Regions from separate parts of the Brachybacterium aquaticum genome, predicted to be linked through region 1. Evidence: predicted binding sites of a transcription regulator. Region 1 holds the regulator's gene; the other holds the start of a gene.
What was found. The regulator HrcA, encoded in region 1, represses chaperone genes, less so after heat shock. The targets are predictions, from matches to a motif close to TTNGCACTCGNNNNNNNCGAGTGCNAA.
Positions count from the first base shown of each region.

Region 2: the regulator HrcA is predicted to act here: its motif matches at 5,227-5,253, upstream of groL (chaperonin GroEL).

Region 1 covers NZ_JACHLZ010000001.1:1,256,367-1,265,558, forward strand. Annotated here, with positions in the region: gene lepA (translation elongation factor 4) at 1-1,586, shown strand, start outside; gene HNR70_RS05605 (MOSC domain-containing protein) at 1,583-2,290, shown strand; gene hemW (radical SAM family heme chaperone HemW) at 2,287-3,447, shown strand; gene HNR70_RS05615 (iron chaperone) at 3,518-3,901, shown strand; gene HNR70_RS05620 (DUF4870 domain-containing protein) at 3,998-4,897, opposite strand; gene HNR70_RS05625 (DUF3097 domain-containing protein) at 5,021-5,917, opposite strand; gene hrcA (heat-inducible transcriptional repressor HrcA) at 6,083-7,084, shown strand; gene dnaJ (molecular chaperone DnaJ) at 7,155-8,279, shown strand; gene HNR70_RS05640 (16S rRNA (uracil(1498)-N(3))-methyltransferase) at 8,311-9,099, shown strand; gene HNR70_RS05645 (NADPH-dependent FMN reductase) at 9,189-9,192, opposite strand, start outside.
Region 2 covers NZ_JACHLZ010000001.1:2,399,970-2,409,161, forward strand. Annotated here, with positions in the region: gene HNR70_RS10750 (CPBP family intramembrane glutamic endopeptidase) at 1-609, shown strand, start outside; gene HNR70_RS16235 (TRAP transporter large permease subunit) at 723-1,505, opposite strand; gene HNR70_RS16240 (TRAP transporter large permease subunit) at 1,568-1,966, opposite strand; gene HNR70_RS10760 (TRAP transporter small permease) at 1,970-2,503, opposite strand; gene HNR70_RS10765 (type 2 periplasmic-binding domain-containing protein) at 2,500-3,153, opposite strand; gene groL (chaperonin GroEL) at 3,406-5,043, opposite strand; gene HNR70_RS10775 (LytR C-terminal domain-containing protein) at 5,392-5,988, opposite strand; gene HNR70_RS10780 (DUF3263 domain-containing protein) at 6,051-6,332, opposite strand; gene HNR70_RS10785 (uracil-DNA glycosylase) at 6,533-7,210, shown strand; gene HNR70_RS10790 (hypothetical protein) at 7,242-7,898, opposite strand; gene HNR70_RS10795 (hypothetical protein) at 7,891-8,571, opposite strand; gene treS (maltose alpha-D-glucosyltransferase) at 8,756-9,192, shown strand, end outside.

The DNA of each region.
Region 1 (9,192 bases):
CCGGGCACGTGGACTTCACCTATGAGGTCTCCCGCTCGCTCGCCGCCTGCGAGGGCGCGATCCTGCTGGTCGACGCGGCCCAGGGCATCGAGGCGCAGACGCTCGCGAACTTGTACCTGGCGATGGAGAACGACCTCACCATCATCCCGGTGCTCAACAAGATCGACCTGCCCGGCGCCGATCCCGAGAAGTACGCCGCCGAGATCGGCCAGCTCGTGGGCGTCGAGCCCGACGAGGTGCTGCGCGTCTCCGGCAAGACCGGCCAGGGCGTGCCCGAGCTGCTCGACCACGTCGTGAAGACCCTCCCCGCCCCCCAGGGCGAGCCCGACGCCCCCTGCCGCGCGATGATCTTCGACTCCGTCTACGACACCTATCGCGGCGTGGTCACCTACATCCGCGTCGTCGACGGGCACCTGCGCGCCCGCGACCGCATCGACATGATGTCCACAGGCGCCCACCACGAGCTGCTCGAGATCGGCGTCAGCTCCCCGGAGCCGCAGCCCACCGAGGGCATCGGCCCCGGCGAGGTCGGCTACCTCATCACCGGCGTGAAGGACGTGCGCCAGTCCAAGGTGGGCGACACCGTCACCACCTCGGTGCGCGGGGCGACCCAGCCGCTGTCCGGCTACTCCGACCCCAAGCCGATGGTCTACTCCGGCCTGTTCCCCATCGACGGCTCGGACTACCCGGCGCTTCGTGATGCGCTGGACAAGCTCAAGCTCAACGACGCGGCCCTGAACTACGAGCCCGAGACCTCCACCGCCCTCGGCTTCGGCTTCCGCGTGGGCTTCCTCGGGCTGCTGCACCTGGAGATCATCCGCGAGCGGCTCGAGCGCGAGTTCGACCTCGACCTCATCTCCACCGCCCCGTCGGTCGTCTATCACGTCGTGATGGAGGACGGCACCGACGTCGAGGTGCTGAACCCGTCGGACTTCCCCGAGGGGAAGGTGCGCGAGATCAGCGAGCCCGTCACCAAGGCGACCATCCTCGTGCCCAGCGAGTTCATCGGCGCCGTCATGGAGCTGTGTCAGTCCAAGCGCGGCACCCTCGGCGGCATGGACTACCTCAGCGAGGACCGCGTCGAGCTGCGCTACACCCTGCCGCTGGCGGAGATCGTCTTCGACTTCTTCGACCAGCTGAAGTCGAAGACCCGCGGCTACGCCTCGCTGGACTACGACGTCTCCGGCTCCCAGGTCGCCGACCTCGTCAAGGTCGACATGCTCCTCCAGGGCGAGCCCGTGGATGCGTTCAGCGCCATCGTTCACCGCGACAAGGCCTACAACTACGGCGTCGAGATGGCCGGGAAGCTCAAGAAGCTCATCCCGCGCCAGCAGTTCGAGGTCCCGATCCAGGCCGCGATCGGCTCGCGCATCATCGCCCGCGAAAACATCCGCGCCATGCGCAAGGACGTGCTGTCCAAGTGCTACGGCGGCGACATCTCCCGCAAGCGCAAGCTGCTGGAGAAGCAGAAGGAGGGCAAGAAGCGCATGAAGAACATCGGCTCCGTCGAGGTGCCGCAGGAAGCCTTCATCGCCGCCCTCTCCTCCGACGCCGCCGAGGGCGGCAAGGACGGGAAGAAGAAGTGACGACCTCCGCGCTCCCGGCCGACGCGCTCCCGGCGGGGGCGCGCGGGCGGGTCGGTGCGGTCTGCGTCGTCGCGACCCTCCACGCCGACGATGGCTCGGTCGGCACCACCGCGATCGACAAGCGCGCCGTCGAGGGCCCCGTCGCCGTCGGACCCCTCGGCCTCTACGCCGACGTGCAGGCCGACCGCGCCCACCACGGCGGCGCCGACCAGGCCGTCTACGCGGTCGACGCCGAGGAGCGGGCCCACTGGTCCCGCGAGCTCGGACGCGCGCTCGCCCCCGGCGCGCTCGGGGAGAACCTCAGCATCGAGGACCTGCCCATCGACGATCTCGAGATCGGGGCGCGGGTGCGGCTCGGCACCGCGCTGCTCGAGGTCACTGCGCCGCGCACCCCCTGCATGACCTTCCAGCGCTGGATGGGCACCGACGACTTCCGCGCCCGCTACCACGAGCGCGGCCGCACCGGCGTGTACTTCCGCGTGCTCGAGACCGGGCAGGTCGAAGCCGGTGACGCGCTCGAGGTCGTGGACGCGCCCGGCCACGGCGCGACCGTCGCCGCGGTCTACGGCGGCGCCCGCGACCGGGACCTCACCCGGCGCCTGGCGACCTGGGCCGACGGCGCGGGCGTGGCGCTGCACCGCGAGCTCGAGGCCCGCGCGCAGCGGCATCTGAAGGGCGAGCGGCACTCGAAGGACGAGCGGTGAGCGCTGCGGCCCGGGACCTCTCGGTCTACATCCACGTCCCGTTCTGCGCGGTGCGCTGCGGGTACTGCGACTTCAACACGTACACCGCCACCGAGCTCGGCGGCGGCGGGTCCCAGCGCGAGTACCCCGCCAACGCCATGGCGGAGATGGACCTGACCCTCGCCGCGGACCGCGCCGCCGGGTACGAGTACGCTCAGGTCTCCACCGTCTTCTTCGGCGGCGGCACCCCCACGCTGCTGCCGGCCGACGACCTCGTCGCCATGCTCGACCACCTGCGCGCCCTGATCCCGCTCGCGCCCGACGCGGAGGTGACCAGCGAGGCGAACCCCGACTCCGTCACCCGCGCGTCGCTGTCGCGCATGGCCGACGGCGGCATCACCCGCGTCTCGATCGGCATGCAGTCCGCGGTCCCGTCGGTGCTGGCGACCCTGGACCGCACCCACGAACCCGAGCGCGTGCCGCAGGTGGTGCAGTGGGCGAAGGAGGCGGGCCTGGACGTCAGCCTCGACCTCATCTACGGCACCCCCGGCGAGACCCTCGCCGACGTAGAGACCTCCGTGCGCGCCGCCCTCGCCTGCGGGGTCGACCACCTCTCCGCCTACTCGCTGATCATCGAGGGCAACACCGCCATGGCCCGCCAGCTGCGCCGCGGCGAGCTCGAGGCCCCCGACCCCGACGACATGGCCGACAAGTACGAGCTCATCGACGACCTCACCCGCGAAGCGGGCCTCTCCTGGTACGAGGTCTCCAACTTCGCCCGCACCGAGGAGCACCGCTCCCGCCACAACCTCGCCTACTGGCGCGGCGGCGACTGGTGGGGGATCGGCCCCGGCGCCCACCGCCACCGCGACGGACTGCGCTCCTGGAACGTCAAGCATCCCAGCCGCTACGCCCGCATGCTCGCGGTCGGCGAGCTGCCCGTCGCCGACTCCGAGCAGGTCGCGGCCGAGGACCGGCTCGTGGAGCGGATCATGCTCGAGCTGCGCATCGCCGACGGGCTGGAGGTGTCGGTCGTGCCCGAGGAGAACCGGGAGATGCTCGCCGTGCACCGCGACCGCGGCCATCTTGACCCGGACGCCCTCGCGCGGGGACGGGCCGTGCTCACCCGCAGCGGCCGGCTCCTCGCCGACGCGGTCATCCGCGACCTCGTGCCCTGAGCGCAGGCCCTGCGCGCACTGGCCCTGCGAGCACTGGCCCTGAGGCCGGACCCGGAGCACACTGAGGACCATGACTCCTGCCTCGGCTCGGCCCACCTCGATCGACGAGTACCTCGACGGCCTCGAGGACCCGGCCCGCACCCTCATCGCCCGGCTGCGGGCACTCGTGCAGGAGGCGCTGCCCGCGGCGACCGAGGCCGTGAAGTGGGGCAGCCCCGCGCACCTGCACCCCTCCGGCACGATCCTGCTCGTGTACAGCGCTCACAAGGACCACGCGAACTTCGTTGTCACCCCCAGCACCCGTGAGGCCTTCGACCGGGAGCTGGAGGGGTTCGCCACCGGCAAGGGACGCGTCGCCCTGCCCTACGGCCAGGAGATCCCGGAGGACCTGCTGCGCAGGATGATCGCCTATCGCCTCCGCGAGCACGCGGAGCAGGGCGTGGGCTGGATGTGAGGCCCCGGTGGGATCAGGCCCGATGACGGAAGGAGCCCCCGCGACCTCGAGGATCGCGGGGGCTCCGGTGCGTCGTGCGATCACGTCACGGCGTGATCACTTCACGAAGCGGATGTTCAGCGGGTAGTTCCAGTACTCGCCCTTGTTGGACTTCACCGCTCCGATGATGGCGAAGATGACGTGCAGCACGGCCGGCAGCCACACCAGCGGGAACGCGATCGAACCGATGCCGAAGGTGACCACCGCGAAGATCGTGATCGCGATGGAGAGCACCACCTCCGCGATCACCGTGGCGATCGCCGCGTTCAACGTCTCGGCCGCGTTGTAGCGGACGAAGCGGTCACGGTCCTTGTACATCAGGAAGATCACCAGCGGACCGACCCAGCCGAGGAAGCCGGCACCCACCACGTAGCCGAGCACCGCGGAGAGGTGGGAGAACATCGACCACATCTTCGAGTCCGAGGCGGAGACGGGCTGGCCGGTGATCGGACCCTCGTACAGTCCCTTGAAGCCCTGGGGGAGCGGCGAGGCATCAAGGTGCGGAGCGCCCTGGGGAGCGCCGTTCCCGTCGGCCTGCTGCGCGTACTGCTGCTGGCCCGCGTACTGCTGACCGGAGAACTGCTGACCCTGGGGCTGCTGGCCGAAGGACGGATCCTGGCGCGGATCGTACTGACGCTCGGTGTGCGCCGCGAAGGGAGCGGCGCCGGCGGCGTAGGAATCGTGCGAGGCGGCGCTCGGAGCCGACGCACCGCTCGCGCCGTAGGGCGAACCCTGGGCGTAGTGCGAAGGCTGCGCCGGAGCGCTCTGCGCGTACGGGTCCGCCTGGGCGAACGGGTCGTGGGGGTGGAGCGCGGGGTCCGAGGTGGGCGATCCCTCCTCCGCCGGCTGTGAAGCGGCGGGGCCGCCCGTGCCGGGCTGGTCGATGTCGAGGGGGTCCGAGGCGGGGGTGCCGGGCTCGGAGCCGTACGGATCGTGCGGGTGCGGAGTCTGGCTCATGATTCCTTCTTCGTCTCGGGCCGGCGCCGGGCCGACCTGCTGGGTGATGACCTCACCCTAACGAGGGTCGTGCGGGCCGCTCATCGTGGAGGTCCGCCGCATACGCCGGGGGATATCCCCCATTCAGTCCCCGTCGACCGTCACGAAATCGATGAGCTCCTCGATCCGCCCGGACAGGGTCGGCTCGACGTCCGCGTAGGAGCGGACCGTGGAGAGGATCCGCTTCCAGCCCAGGCCGATGTCCGCCTTGTCCTCGTGGGGCCAGCCGAGCGCGGCGAGCGTGCCCACCTTGATGTCGGTGCCGCGGGGGATGTGCGGCCACTGGGCAAGACCCACCCGGGCGGGCTTCACCGCCTGCCACACGTCGACATAGGGGTGGCCGAGCACGGTGACATTGCCGCGCGCGCCCGGCAGCGCCATCACCTCGGCGGCGATGCGGGACTCCTTGGAGCCCTTCACGAGATGGTCCACGAGGATGCCGAGGCGCCGACCGGGGGAGGGGCCGAACTCGGCGACGCGCTCGACCAGGTTGTCCGCGCCCTCGAGCTGCTCGACGACGATGCCCTCGATGCGCAGGTCGTGGCCCCACACCTTCTGCACGAGCTCGGCGTCGTGGGTGCCCTCCACCCAGATCCGCGAGGCGCGGGCGGTGCGGGCCTTCGCCCCCTCGACGTACACCGATCCCGAGGCCGAGCGCTTGCGCACGGGCGCGGCGGAGCGGGCCACGGGTCGGGTGAGCACGACGGGCTTCCCGTCGATCATGAACCCGGGGCCGAGCGGGAAGGTGCGGCGCCTGCCGCGGCCGTCCTCGAGCTCGACGATCAGCTCGCCGGCGGTCTTCTCGACCCGGGTGATCGCGCCGGTGAACCCGGTCGAGGCCTCCTCGACCACGAGATCGCGAGCGGCGGGCACCTCCCTCGCCACGGGGCGGCGGCGGTGGTGCGCGGGCGGGCCGGAGGACAGCACGTCGGCGCCGTACCGGTCGGGGAATCGAGCGGAGGGGGAAGACACGGCGGACACTGTATCCCCGTGGCGAACGCCTCCCCGCGCAGCGCGCCGGGGACGCGTAGGATTGGCACTTGGCACCGGAGAGTGCCAGATTGGGTCAGCAGGACGACCGAACCAGCAGGACGACGGAAGCGACAGGACATGCCGCGGCAGGACGAGAGGCAGGAGGACCGCCCCATGGACGCCCGCAAGCTCCAGATCCTCGGCGCCATCGTCGAGGACTACGTCTCCACCCGCGAGCCCGTCGGCTCCAAGTCGCTCCTCGAGCGGCACGAGCTCGGCGTCTCCGCCGCGACCGTCCGCAACGACATGTCGATCCTCGAGGAGGAGGGGCTGATCCACCAGCCCCACACCTCCGCAGGACGCGTCCCCACCGACAAGGGCTACCGCGCCTTCGTCGACCACGTCGCGACCGTCAAGCCGCTGTCGGCCCCCGAGCGCCGGGCGATCCGCTCGCTGCTCGAGGACGCCGGCGATGTCGAGGAGCTGCTGGCCCGGACCGTGCGCCTGCTCGCCCAGCTCACCCAGCAGGTCGCGATGGTCCAGTACCCGGCCCGCCGCCAGGCCCGCATCCGCCACGTCGAGCTGGTCAAGGTCGCCGACTCCCTGCTCCTGGTCGTCCTGATCACCGAGTCCGGCCGCGTGGACCAGCGCACCGTGCCCGTGATCTCCGGCAAGCCCGCCGAGTACTACGTGAGCCTTCGCGACCAGCTCAACCGCGTCGTCTCCGGCCGCGAGGTCACCGACCTCGTCGCGCCGCTGGCGGAGTACCTCGAGGCCCTGCCGCAGCCGGAGCGGCCCGCCGCCGCCGAGGTGGCCGACGCGCTCGCGGCCCTCGCCGCGACCCGCGCCGAGGACCGCATCATGATGGCGGGCACGGCGAACATCGCCCGCTCCGCCGAGGACTTCGCCCGCGACGTCGAGCCGCTGCTGGACGTGCTCGAGGAGCAGCTGGTGCTGCTGCGCCTGTTCACCGAGATGCACGTCTCCCCCGGGGACGTGCAGGTGCGCATCGGCTCCGAGCTGCACGACCAGGCCCTGCACCAGGCCGCGCTCGTCGGCGCCGGCTACGGCGCGGGCTCGCACCTGGCGATCCTCGGCCCCAGCCGCATGGACTACGCCGCCGGCATCTCGACGGTGCAGGCCATCGCCCGCTACGTCTCCCGCTTCCTCGAATGACCGCCCCGGCGGGCCCCGCGCCCGCCGCCCGCGGCCACCGACCCCCGACTCCCCCTAAGGACCCACGCCTGTGAACGAGGACTACTACGAGCTGCTCGGCGTCTCCCGCGACGCCTCGACCGAGGAGATCAAGAAGGCGTACCGCAAGCTCGCCCGCACCCTCCACCCGGACGTCAACCCCGACCCCGACGCGGCCGAGAGGTTCAAGAAGGTCTCCCAGGCGTACGAGACCCTGTCCCACGAGGACAAGCGCCGCCAGTACGACATGGGCGGCGGCCCGGGCATGGGCGACTTCCCCCGCGGCGGCGCCGGCTTCGACTTCAACGACATCTTCGACATGTTCGCCGGGGCCTCCGGCATGCGCGGCCGCAACCAGGGCCCCGTGCCCCGCCAGCGCCGCGGCGGCGACGTGCTGCGCCGCGTGAAGATCGAGCTGCGCGACGTCGTCTTCGGCACCGAGCAGCAGGTCGCCTTCCGCACCGCCGTGCTGTGCGAGCGCTGCTCCGGCTCCTGCTGCGAGCCCGGCACCAGCCCCACCCGCTGCACCGCCTGCAACGGCTCCGGCCACGTCCAGCGCGTCCAGCAGTCGCTGCTCGGCCAGATGGTGACCATGGCGCCCTGCCCCACCTGCGAGGGCCACGGCGACGTCATCGACAAGCCCTGCACCGGCTGCTCCGGCCACGGCCGCACCGCCACCGAGCGCACCGTCACCGTGCGCATCCCCTCCGGTGTCGAGAACGGCACCCGCATCCAGCTGCGCGGCGAGGGCGAGACCGGCGAGGCCGGCGGCCCCTCCGGCGACCTGTACGTCGAGCTCTCCGTCAAGAGCCACGAGATGTTCGAGCGCGACGGCGACGACCTCGTCACCACCGTCGCCGTGCCCATGACCACCGCCGCGCTCGGCGCGACCGTGCCCCTGGAGACCTTCGACGGCGTGCAGGAGCTGGACATCCGCCCCGGCTCCCAGCCCGGCGAGGAGGTCACGCTCAAGGGCCTCGGCGTCACCCCGCTGCGCCGCGAGCGCCGCGGCGACATCCGCGTGGTGCTCGACGTGGACGTGCCCACCTCCCTCACCGAGCAGGAGCGCGAGCTGCTGGAGCAGTTCGCCGCCCTGCGCGGGGACGAGGCGGAGCGCCGCAAGGGCCATCAGGGCGGACCGTTCGCGAAGCTGCGCGAGCGCCTCCAGAACCTCTGAGCCCCGCACCGACCACACGCAGGAGCGCTCCGTGCCCACCACCCCACCCGGCTTCCTGATCCTCGACGACGCCCTCGCCGCCGCCCGTGAGGGCGACGCGCTGGTGCTGGACGGCGAGGAGGGCCGCCACGCGGCCAAGGTGGCCCGGATCGGGGTGGGGGAGCAGGTGCTGCTCACCGACCACCCCGGGAGGCAGGTCCTCGCCGAGGTGACCGCCGCCCGCAAGGAGGCGCTGCAGCTGCGCCTGCTCGCGGACCCGTCGGCCGCCGTGCAGCGCCTGCCGCGCCTCACCCTCGTCCAGGCCCTCGCCACCGGCGGCCGCGATGAGCAGGCCGTGGAGTCCGCGACCGAGCTCGGCGCGGACCGGGTGGTGCCCTGGATCGCCAAGCGCTCCGTGTCTGTGTGGCGCGGGGACAAGCTCGCCAAGGGCCGCGCGAAGTGGGAGGCGACCGTGCGCGCCGCCGTCAAGCAGTGCCGCCGCCCCGGCATCCCGGAGGTGAGCGCCGCCGTCACAACGCCCGCGCTCGTCGAGGACCTGCGCGCCCGCGCCGCGGACGGTGCCCTGGTGCTCGTCCTGCACGAGCAGGAGTCGGTGGGGCTGATGAGCCTCGCCCCCGAGCTGCGCTCTGCGAGCGAGTCCGGCATCGAGGAGATCGTGCTCGTCGTCGGCCCCGAGGGCGGGATCGACCCCGCCGAGCTCGACACGATGCGCGAGGCCGGTGCGCGCTCCGTCCTGCTCGGCCCCGAGGTGCTGCGCTCCTCGACCGCCGGCCCCGCCGCGATCGCAGTGCTCAGCGCGCTGATCGGGCGCTGGGGCTGACGGTCAGGGGCGGAGAGGCCCCCGCCGCCTGAACGCCGAAGGCCCCCGCCGACGTGATGTCGGCGGGGGCCTTCTCAGGACTCGGGGAGTCAG
Region 2 (9,192 bases), 1.1 Mb from region 1:
GTCTCGACCACGTCGGTGGTCGCGTCGGTCGAATGGGACCGCTTCCTCACCATCGGCACCGTGCTGATCGCCGCCGTGACGGTGCCGCTGCTGCTGGACCGGCTGGTGCTGCGTCGGCGCGCGATCCGCTTCCCGCTGCGCACCGGGGAGCCCTGGTCGCGGGCGGAGCGGGCGTACATGGTCGCCGTGCCGTTCCTGGGCTGGCTGATCCTGCCCTTCTACTTCATCACCTCGGGCGTGTACCGCAACTGGCCGCAGATCTCCGACGGCGGGGAGCTCGCGCGCTTCTTCGTGGGCGTGAACTTCGTGGGCACCTGGGACGAGCTGTTCTTCATCTGCACCTGCTTCGCGCTGCTGCGCCGCCACTTCCCGGTGCGGATCGCGAACCTGCTCCAGGCGACGATCTTCGTGTCGTTCCTGTGGGAGCTCGGCTACCAGGCGTGGGGTCCGCTGCTGACCTTCCCCTTCGCGCTCCTGCAGGGTTGGCTCTTCTCCCGCACCGGCTCTCTGCTGTACGTGCTGATCGTGCACCTGCTGTTCGACGTGGTCGTGTTCCTCGCGATCGTCCACGCTCACAACCCCGGCATGATCCCGATCTTCCTGGTGTGAGGTCGCTGCGCCGGCCCGCACTCCGCCCGCGCACAGCACAGCGCCGCCGGCGCTTCGGGAAGCACCCGACGGGCAGCTTCCCGAAGCGCCGGCGGCGCCGAGGAGGGTTCGGGTCAGCCGGCGGCGCCGGTCATCCCCAGGATGTTCGGCAGGAACATCGAGATCTGCGGGATGAACACGACCAGCACCAGGCCGATGAGCAGCGCCGCGAAGAACGGCAGCATCTGCCGGATCACGGGTTCGACCCGGACGCCGCCCACCTTCGCGCTGATGAACAGGATGTTCCCCACCGGTGGGGTGATCGTGCCCAGCGACAGGTTGAAGGTGATCATCATGCCGAAGTGGATCGGATCCACCCCGAGTTCCAGCGCGATCGGCAGGAAGATCGGCGTGAAGATGAGGATCGCCGGGGTGGGATCCATGAAGGCGCCCACGATCAGCAGGATCAGCATCATCAGCAGCAGGATGACGGTCTTCGAGTCCGCGAGCGCCAGCAGCATCACCACGGCGGTGGTGCGGGCCGAGCCCGCGATCACCGACGGCAGGTTCTTCAGGGTGAGCTGTCGGTAGATCAGGCCCAGGATCAGCGAGTACGCGACCGCGATGACCGCCGATGCGGTGGCGGTGAAGAAGCCGACCAGCAGACCGCCGATGACGACGACGATCATGAAGATCGCCGGCAGCGCCTTGGCGAGGGTCTTCAGGGCGAGCCCCAGCAGGATCCTCTCGCCGCCGGCGCGCATCTCCGGGCGGCGCCGGGAGATGATCGCCACCACCACGATGCAGGCCAGCACCCACACCAGCCCCGGCCCGTAGCCGGCCATGAACAGCGTGGCCACGGAGGTCGAGGAGACCAGCGAGTACACGATGAGGGTGTTCGAGGGCGGGATCATCATGCCCGCCGGGGCGGAGGACGCGTTGACCGCGGCGGACAGCGCCGGGTCCTAGCCCTCGCGCTTCATGCGCGGACCGAGGGCGGAGCCCATCGCGGCGGCGGAGGCATGGCCGCCCCGGAGACGGAGCTGAACAGGGCGTTGCCGACCACGTTGGTCTGCGCGAGGGAGCCGGGCATCCGGCCCACGAGCACCTTCGCGGCGTCGATGAGCCGTTCGGCGATGCCGCCGGTGTTCATGAGCGATCCGGCGAGGACGAAGAACGGGATCGCCAGCAGCGTGAAGGAGCTGGCGCCGGTGAACATGCGCTGGGAGGCGACGAACACGGCCTGCTCGGTGCCGACCACCGCGGCAAGCGCGAGGATCGAGGGCAGGCCGATGGCGATCGCGATCGGTGCACCGATGCCGATGAGGACGACGACTCCGGCGATCAGGATGATCGCGGCGAGGGTTGCGGGATCCATGGCTCAGGCCCCCTTCTGCTCGGCCGCGTCGATGGCGGCCTCGGTCTGGGCGTCGTCGCCGGCGAGCATGTCCTCGCCGCGCGCGGCGCGCACCAGGTCCTCGAGGGCGAACAGGGCCATGAGCACACCCGCGATCGGCAGGGCGAGGTACATCTGCCCCACGGTGACGGGCAGGCCGGGGATCGCCTGGTCCCAGGAGATCGCCATGCCGCGGAGGCCGCCCCAGGTCAGGCCCAGCAGCGCGAAAGCCAGCACCGAGACCTGCGCGCGGATGTTGGTGATGCGCTGGGCGGGACGCGGCATCAGGCGGGCGAAGAAGTCCACCGCCACGTGGCCGCGCTCCCCGAACACCATCGCGACGGCGAAGAGCACCAGCCAGATGAACAGGTACTGGGAGAAGGTGGTGGTCCAGGCGCTCGGGGCCTGCAGCACCTGCCGGGTGAACACCTGCCACATCACCACGACCACCAGCACCACGAACAGCACGATGCTGATCCAGGTCAGTCCCGTGACGAGCTTCCTGCGCGGCTCGCTCATCGCTCCGCCCCCATGTCCTCGGCGAGCGCGCGCACGCGCTCGTACAGGTCCTCGTCCTCCGGGGTGGCCAGGAACGACCGCCCCACCTCCTCGATCGCCGGCCCGAAGGCCTCGCGGTCGGTGTAGACGTGGCGGGAGCCCTGGGTGAAGCCGCCGAGCACGCGCAGGCGCCGCTCGTCCTCGAGGGAGGAGAACAGCTCACCCACGATCGACTCGTCGCCGAGCACGGCGGTCTGGTGCGCGATGTCCACGAACGCGCCGGGAAGGTTCAGTGGTCGGAAGGCCATGGAGAGGTTCTCCACCTGCGGGGCGGAGATGACCGCCATGGCGACGCTGCCGTCGGAGACGAGCTGGACGACCTCCTGCTGCGCGCCGAGCGCTTCGTTGGCGTAGATGCGGGCGCCACAGCGGCCCTCGGTCGCCTCGGCGAGCCGCTCGCCGCAATAGGTCAGCGCCAGATAGCTGGGGTGGGTCTCGGTCTGGTTCAGGGAGACGGTGAGGATGTTCTCGACATCCGTGGCGGCACCGGCGTCGGTGGGCGCGCAGCCCGCCATCGCGAGCGCTCCCGCGCCGAGCACGGGGATGCCGGTGAGCAGCGCTCTGCGTCCTGGTCGTGGCCCTGGTGGGCGTGCGGTCGTCGTCGACCTCATGGGTCCTCCTCCTCGGGGACGCCGAGGAGCGGCGCATCTCGACGTCCTCGGCGGTGCGCCGCCATCCTGTCGTGTCCGACGATCCGGCACCTGCCGTCGCCGAAGGTTTCCTGACTTCTCCCGCAGAGGCGTCTGCTCGTCTGCCTCGCCCCTCCCCGCCCCCCGGACATGACGGGGCCCCGACCCTCCGCAGAGGATCGGGGCCCGTCGAGCGCTCGGGTGGAGCGGCAGGTGATCAGCCGTGAGGCTGGATCACATCATGCCGCCCATGCCCCCCATGCCGCCCATGTCGTCGCCACCGGCGGGAGCCTTGACCGGCTCCGGCTTGTCGGCCACAACGGCCTCGGTGGTGAGGAACAGGCCGGCGATGGACGCGGCGTTCTGCAGCGCGGAGCGGGTGACCTTGACCGGGTCGATGATCCCGGCGGCGACCAGGTCCTCGTACTCGCCGGTCGCGGCGTTCAGACCCTGGCCGACGGGGAGGTTCTTGACCTTCTCCGCAACGACGCCGCCCTCGAGACCGGCGTTGACCGCGATCTGCTTGAGCGGGGCCTCGATGGCCACCTTGACGATGGCGGCACCGGTGGCCTCGTCGCCCTCGAGCTCGAGCTTGCCGAAGGTGTCCGCGCCGGCCTGGAGCAGGGCCACGCCGCCACCGGCGACGACACCCTCGTCCACGGCGGCCTTCGCGTTGCGCACCGCGTCCTCGATGCGGTGCTTGCGCTCCTTGAGCTCCACCTCGGTGGCGGCGCCGGCCTTGATGACGGCCACGCCGCCGGCCAGCTTCGCGAGGCGCTCCTGGAGCTTCTCGCGGTCGTAGTCCGAGTCGGAGTTGGAGATCTCGGTGCGGATCTGGGAGACGCGACCGGCGATGCGGTCGCCGTCGCCGGCGCCCTCGACGATGGTGGTCTCGTCCTTGGTCACGACGACCTTGCGGGCCTGGCCGAGCAGCTCGAGACCGGCGGTCTCCAGCTTGAGGCCGACCTCCTCGGAGATGACCTGGCCGCCGGTGAGGATGGCCATGTCCTCGAGCATCGCCTTGCGGCGGTCGCCGAAGCCGGGGGCCTTGACGGCCACGGACTTGAAGGAGCCGCGCAGCTTGTTGACCACGAGCACCGCGAGGGCCTCGCCCTCGACGTCCTCGGCGATGATCGCGAGCGGCTTGCCGGACTGGATGACCTTCTCCAGCAGCGGCAGCAGGTCCTTGACGGACGAGATCTTGGAGGAGATCAGGAGGATGTAGGGATCCTCGAGGACGGTCTCCTGGCGATCGGCGTCGGTGACGAAGTAGGGCGAGATGTAGCCCTTGTCGAACCGCATGCCCTCGGTGAGCTCCAGTTCGAGGCCCATGGTGTTGGACTCCTCGACCGTGATCACGCCCTCCTTGCCGACCTTGTCGAGGGCCTCGGCGATGAGCTCGCCGATGGCCGGGTCGGCCGCGGAGATGGCGGCGGTGGAGGCGATCTGCTCCTTGGTCTCGATCTCCTTGGCCTGCGCGAGCAGGGTCTCGGAGACGGAGGCGACGGCCTTGTCGATGCCGCGCTTGAGCGCGATCGGGTTGGCGCCGGCGGCGACGTTGCGCAGGCCCTCCTTGACCAGGGCCTGGGCGAGGACGGTGGCGGTGGTGGTGCCGTCGCCCGCGATGTCGTCGGTCTTCTTGGCGACCTCCTTCACCAGCTCGGCGCCGATCTTCTCGTAGGGATCGTCGAGTTCGATCTCCTTGGCGATCGACACGCCGTCGTTGGTGATGGTGGGGGCGCCCCAGGACTTCTCGAGCACGACGTTGCGACCCTTGGGGCCGAGGGTGACCTTGACGGCGTCGGCGAGCTGGTTCATACCCCGCTCGAGGCCGCGCCGGGCCTCCTCGTCGTAAGAGATGAGCTTGGCCATTGTGGAATCTCTCCCGTGTCTGTGATGTCCACCCGGCCCAGTGCCCGCGACGGACGGGTGCCGACTCCGTGTTCATGTCCCACGGCGCCGACGCCCTCACGGGGCCGGAATGTTCAGGTCCCGGTGCGCGGAGGCTGCGAGCGCGGAGGCTGTCACTCCCGAGCACCGAGTGCCAGATCATCATAAGCACTCTGCCCCTGAGAGTGCTAACCGTCCGCTGGGAGCGGACGGCCGGGCCGGGACCGGAACAGCGCGGGGCGGAAGAGCAGCGCGCCGCCCCTCGTGATCGAGGGGCGGCGCGCCGGATGCTGCGGGCGGCCGACGGGGTGGCGCCGTCGGCCGGGAGGATCAGCCCTCCCCGTCGCCCTCTTCCTGGTCGCCGTCACCGGGCTCGGCGACGGCGACGAAGGTGATGGGCGCCTCGTACTCGTCGCTCTGGACCGCGTCCCCGGCACCGACCTGGTCGGCGAGGGCCTGCGCGGTGTCGGCGTTGGCCTCGTCGCGGTAGAAGACGACCGGCTCCTGCTGGGCGTTCTGCGCGGTGGCGATGCTGACGTCCTCCCAGCCCTGCTCCTCGAGGGTGGACTGCCAGGTGCCGGCCAGGCCGTTGATGCCGCCGGCGTTGACCACCTGGACGGGGACGGACAGGTCCGGCTCCGCGGCGGGCTCCTCGGCAGCGCTGGACTCCTCCGCGGCGGCGGACTCGCTCTGCTCGCTCTCGGCCGCGACGGTCGGGTCCTCGGCGCGCTCGTCGCCGTCGCCTCCGACGCCGCCGATCACGAACAGGAGCACCACGAGCATCACCGCGGCAGCGCCGATGATGATGATGTACAGCAGGTTCTCCCGCCAGAAGGGCAGCTCGGCGCGATGGGCGCCGTGGAAGGTGACGGCGTCCGCCTCGTCGTCGAATCGGTCCGGCGGGTAGGGATACTGGGAATCAGCCACGGACCCATTAGACCAGCTCCGGGACTCACGGGCACGGAGCACACGCCTGGTGGCGGAGCGTCTCAGGCCACGCGGTGGTCGTCGCCGGCGGCGGTGTCGCCGTCCTCGGAGGTGCGCCGGCCGCGCAGGCGGTTGACGACGGCGGGGGCGGCGCGCAGGGCCGCGGGCTCGTCGAGCAGGGCGTTCAGCCGCACGTAATAGGCGACCTTGGACATGCCGATCTCCTCGCGGATCGCCCGCTCCTTGGCGCCGACGTAGCGGAAGGCGCGGCTCTCGAGCGCGAGGATCCGCCGGTCGCGATCGCTGAGGCCGCCCTGCGGTCCCGGCAGTGACGCATCGGACATCGTTTCCGGTGCGTCGGCGGCGCCACGAGGACGCGAAGCGGGGGCGGAGGGCATGGAGCGAGGGTACGCGGAGGCTGCGCCGCCGCCCCCCAGGCTCGCCGTCGGGCACCGCGAGGTGAGGCACCGCTCAGCGCGCGGCCCGGTGCCGGGCTCTCCGGAACCGGGGCGGCCGCGACCTGTCGAGATGATTGACTGGCCGCATGCCCGCTGCGCTCAACGAGACCATCGCCGGCGACTGGGCCGAAGCCCTCGCCCCTGTCGAGTCGTGCATCCATGCCCTCGGTGACTTCCTGCGCGAGGAGGTGGCCTCCGGCCGCGGGTACCTACCCCCCGGGGACCGGGTGCTGCGAGCCTTCACCCGGCCGATGTCCGAGGTGCGGGTGCTGATCGTGGGCCAGGACCCCTACCCCACGCCCGGCCATCCCATCGGGCTGAGCTTCGCGGTCGAGCGTGACGTGCGACCGCTGCCCCGCTCGCTCGCGAACATCTACCGCGAGCTGGAGACGGACCTGGGGATCGCCCCGGCGCCGCACGGCGATCTGGGCGCCTGGCAGGAACAGGGGGTGCTGCTGCTGAACCGGGTGCTCACCGTGACCCCGGGCGGGGCCGCCTCGCACCGCCGTCGCGGCTGGGAGGAGGTCACCGAGCAGGCGATCCGCGCCCTGGTCGCACGGGGCGGCCCCTTGGTCGCGATCCTGTGGGGGCGCGATGCGCAGTCGCTGATCCCGCTGCTCGGCGAGGTGCCCCACGTGGCGAGCCCCCATCCGAGCCCGCTGTCCGCCTCGCGCGGCTTCTTCGGCTCCCGCCCCTTCTCCCGCACCAACGCCCTGCTGGAGCAGCAGGGCGCGACCCCGATCGACTGGAGGATCCCCGCATGACCGCACTCACCAGCGCGCCGGATCCCACTGGTCAGTCGGCGACGTCGACGCTGTCCAGGATCGCCTCGACCTCGGGATCCATGGCCGTGGTGCCGACGGTGCGCAGGTGGAACATCAGCACGTCGTCGCCGACGTCGCCGCAGTAGAGCTGCTCGACCGCGTCCTGACCGTCGGCGGTGCCGGTGATCTCCCAGCCCACCAGCTCGATCCCGTCGACGGTGCGGGAGGGCAGCTCGGCGGGATCGCTCTGCTCGTCGAAGCCGAAGCCCATCCGGTCCGACTCCATCTCGCACGTCACCAGCGCATGCACGCCCGGGAGGGAGCCCTGGAACACCGCGAGCTCGCGTGGCGCCGACGAGAGCTCGTCGGCCGGCTCCTCGTCGCGGACGGTCACGTACTGCCCGGAGGCCGAAGGCACGGAACCGGGGGCGTCGACGATCCACCCCACGGGATGCTCGAGCGAGAACACCTCGTTGGAATGCGTCGCGAGCTCGACCGCGGGCGTCGTCGGCCCCGGCGCCGCGCCGCCGCCGGCACGGTCCCGCCACAGCACCACCCCGATCACGCCCGCCAGCACGGAGAGCAGGAGCAGGAGCACACAGCAAGCGCCGAGGAGCATCCACGGCGTGCGCGAGGTCCCTGAGGGAGACGGGCTCCCGGGCATGTTCACAGGCATGTTCTCAGGCATCCGCCCACCTCCAGCTGTCCAGGACCTCGCGCATCCGCGGTGACAGCTCGGTGCCGCCATGGCTCTCGACCACGATCTGCACCACCTCGTCGCCGACGTCTGCGCAGTACATCTCCCCCACCACGTCCTGCCCCTCGTGGGTGCCGAGCGTGCGGTGGGCGGGAAGCTCCCGCCCTCCGAGCTCGACCGGCTCGAGCTCCTCCGGGTCCCCGCTCTCGTCCCATCCGAAGCCCGTCCAGATCGCCTGGGTGCGGCAGGTCATCACGGCATGGAACTCGGAGGCGAAGAGGTAGACGGTGATGCTGTCCGCGGCGTTCTCGTCGAGGTCGGTGGGGTCCACGTCCGCGCTCGCGATCTGTGCGACCACGCCTGCGCCGGACTCGTTCGCGCGCTCGGTGAGATCCGCCCACTCCGCCGGATAGGAGAAGGAGAAGGCCTCGTGGGAGAACGTGACGGGCGGCGGAGTCGTCGGATCCGCGGGCTCGTCGGAAGCCACGGCCCCGGAGCGGCTGCCGATCACGTACATCGCACCGCCGCCGACGCCGAGGACCACGAGCACCACCAGGGTGAGCAGGCAGGCGCCGAGGAACCACAGCAGCGGGCCCGGCCGCCTGGTGCCCTGCACCTGCGGCCCGCTCTGCCCCTGCACTCCGCCCTGCATCGGCTGTCCCATCGCCTCCCCCTCCCGTTGGTCGCCCCGTCGTGCCCCCGCACCCGGCCGCGGCGCGGCCGGGTCACGCGCCATCGTACGGAGCCCGTCGGCCGCGCGGGCCCACCGTCGGCGGCGCGCCCACTAGTGTGGTGCTTCGCCGGACGACCGCGAACGACGCGACCCCGCACGACGCCTGGAGGAACCGATGCCCCTTAACGCCGCCCAGTTCACGCCGCAGGGCCCGGGAGTGGACTACGACCCCCACTGGTATCGCAAGGCCGTGTTCTACGAGGTGCTGGTGCGCGCCTTCGCCGACGGCAACGGTGACGGCACCGGCGACTTCTCCGGACTCATCGATCGTCTGGACTACCTGCAGTGGCTCGGCATCGACTGCCTGTGGCTGCCGCCCTTCTTCGCCTCCCCGCTGCGCGACGGAGGCTACGACATCTCCGACTACGAGGCGGTGCTGCCCGAGTTCGGCTCGATCACCGACTTCGAGCGTCTGGTCTCCGAGGCGCACCGGCGCGGGATCCGCGTGATCATCGACCTGCCGATGAACCACACCAGCGACAAGCACCCCTGGTTCCTCGAGTCCCGCTCGGACCCCGACGGCCCCTACGGCGACTTCTACGTCTGGTCCGA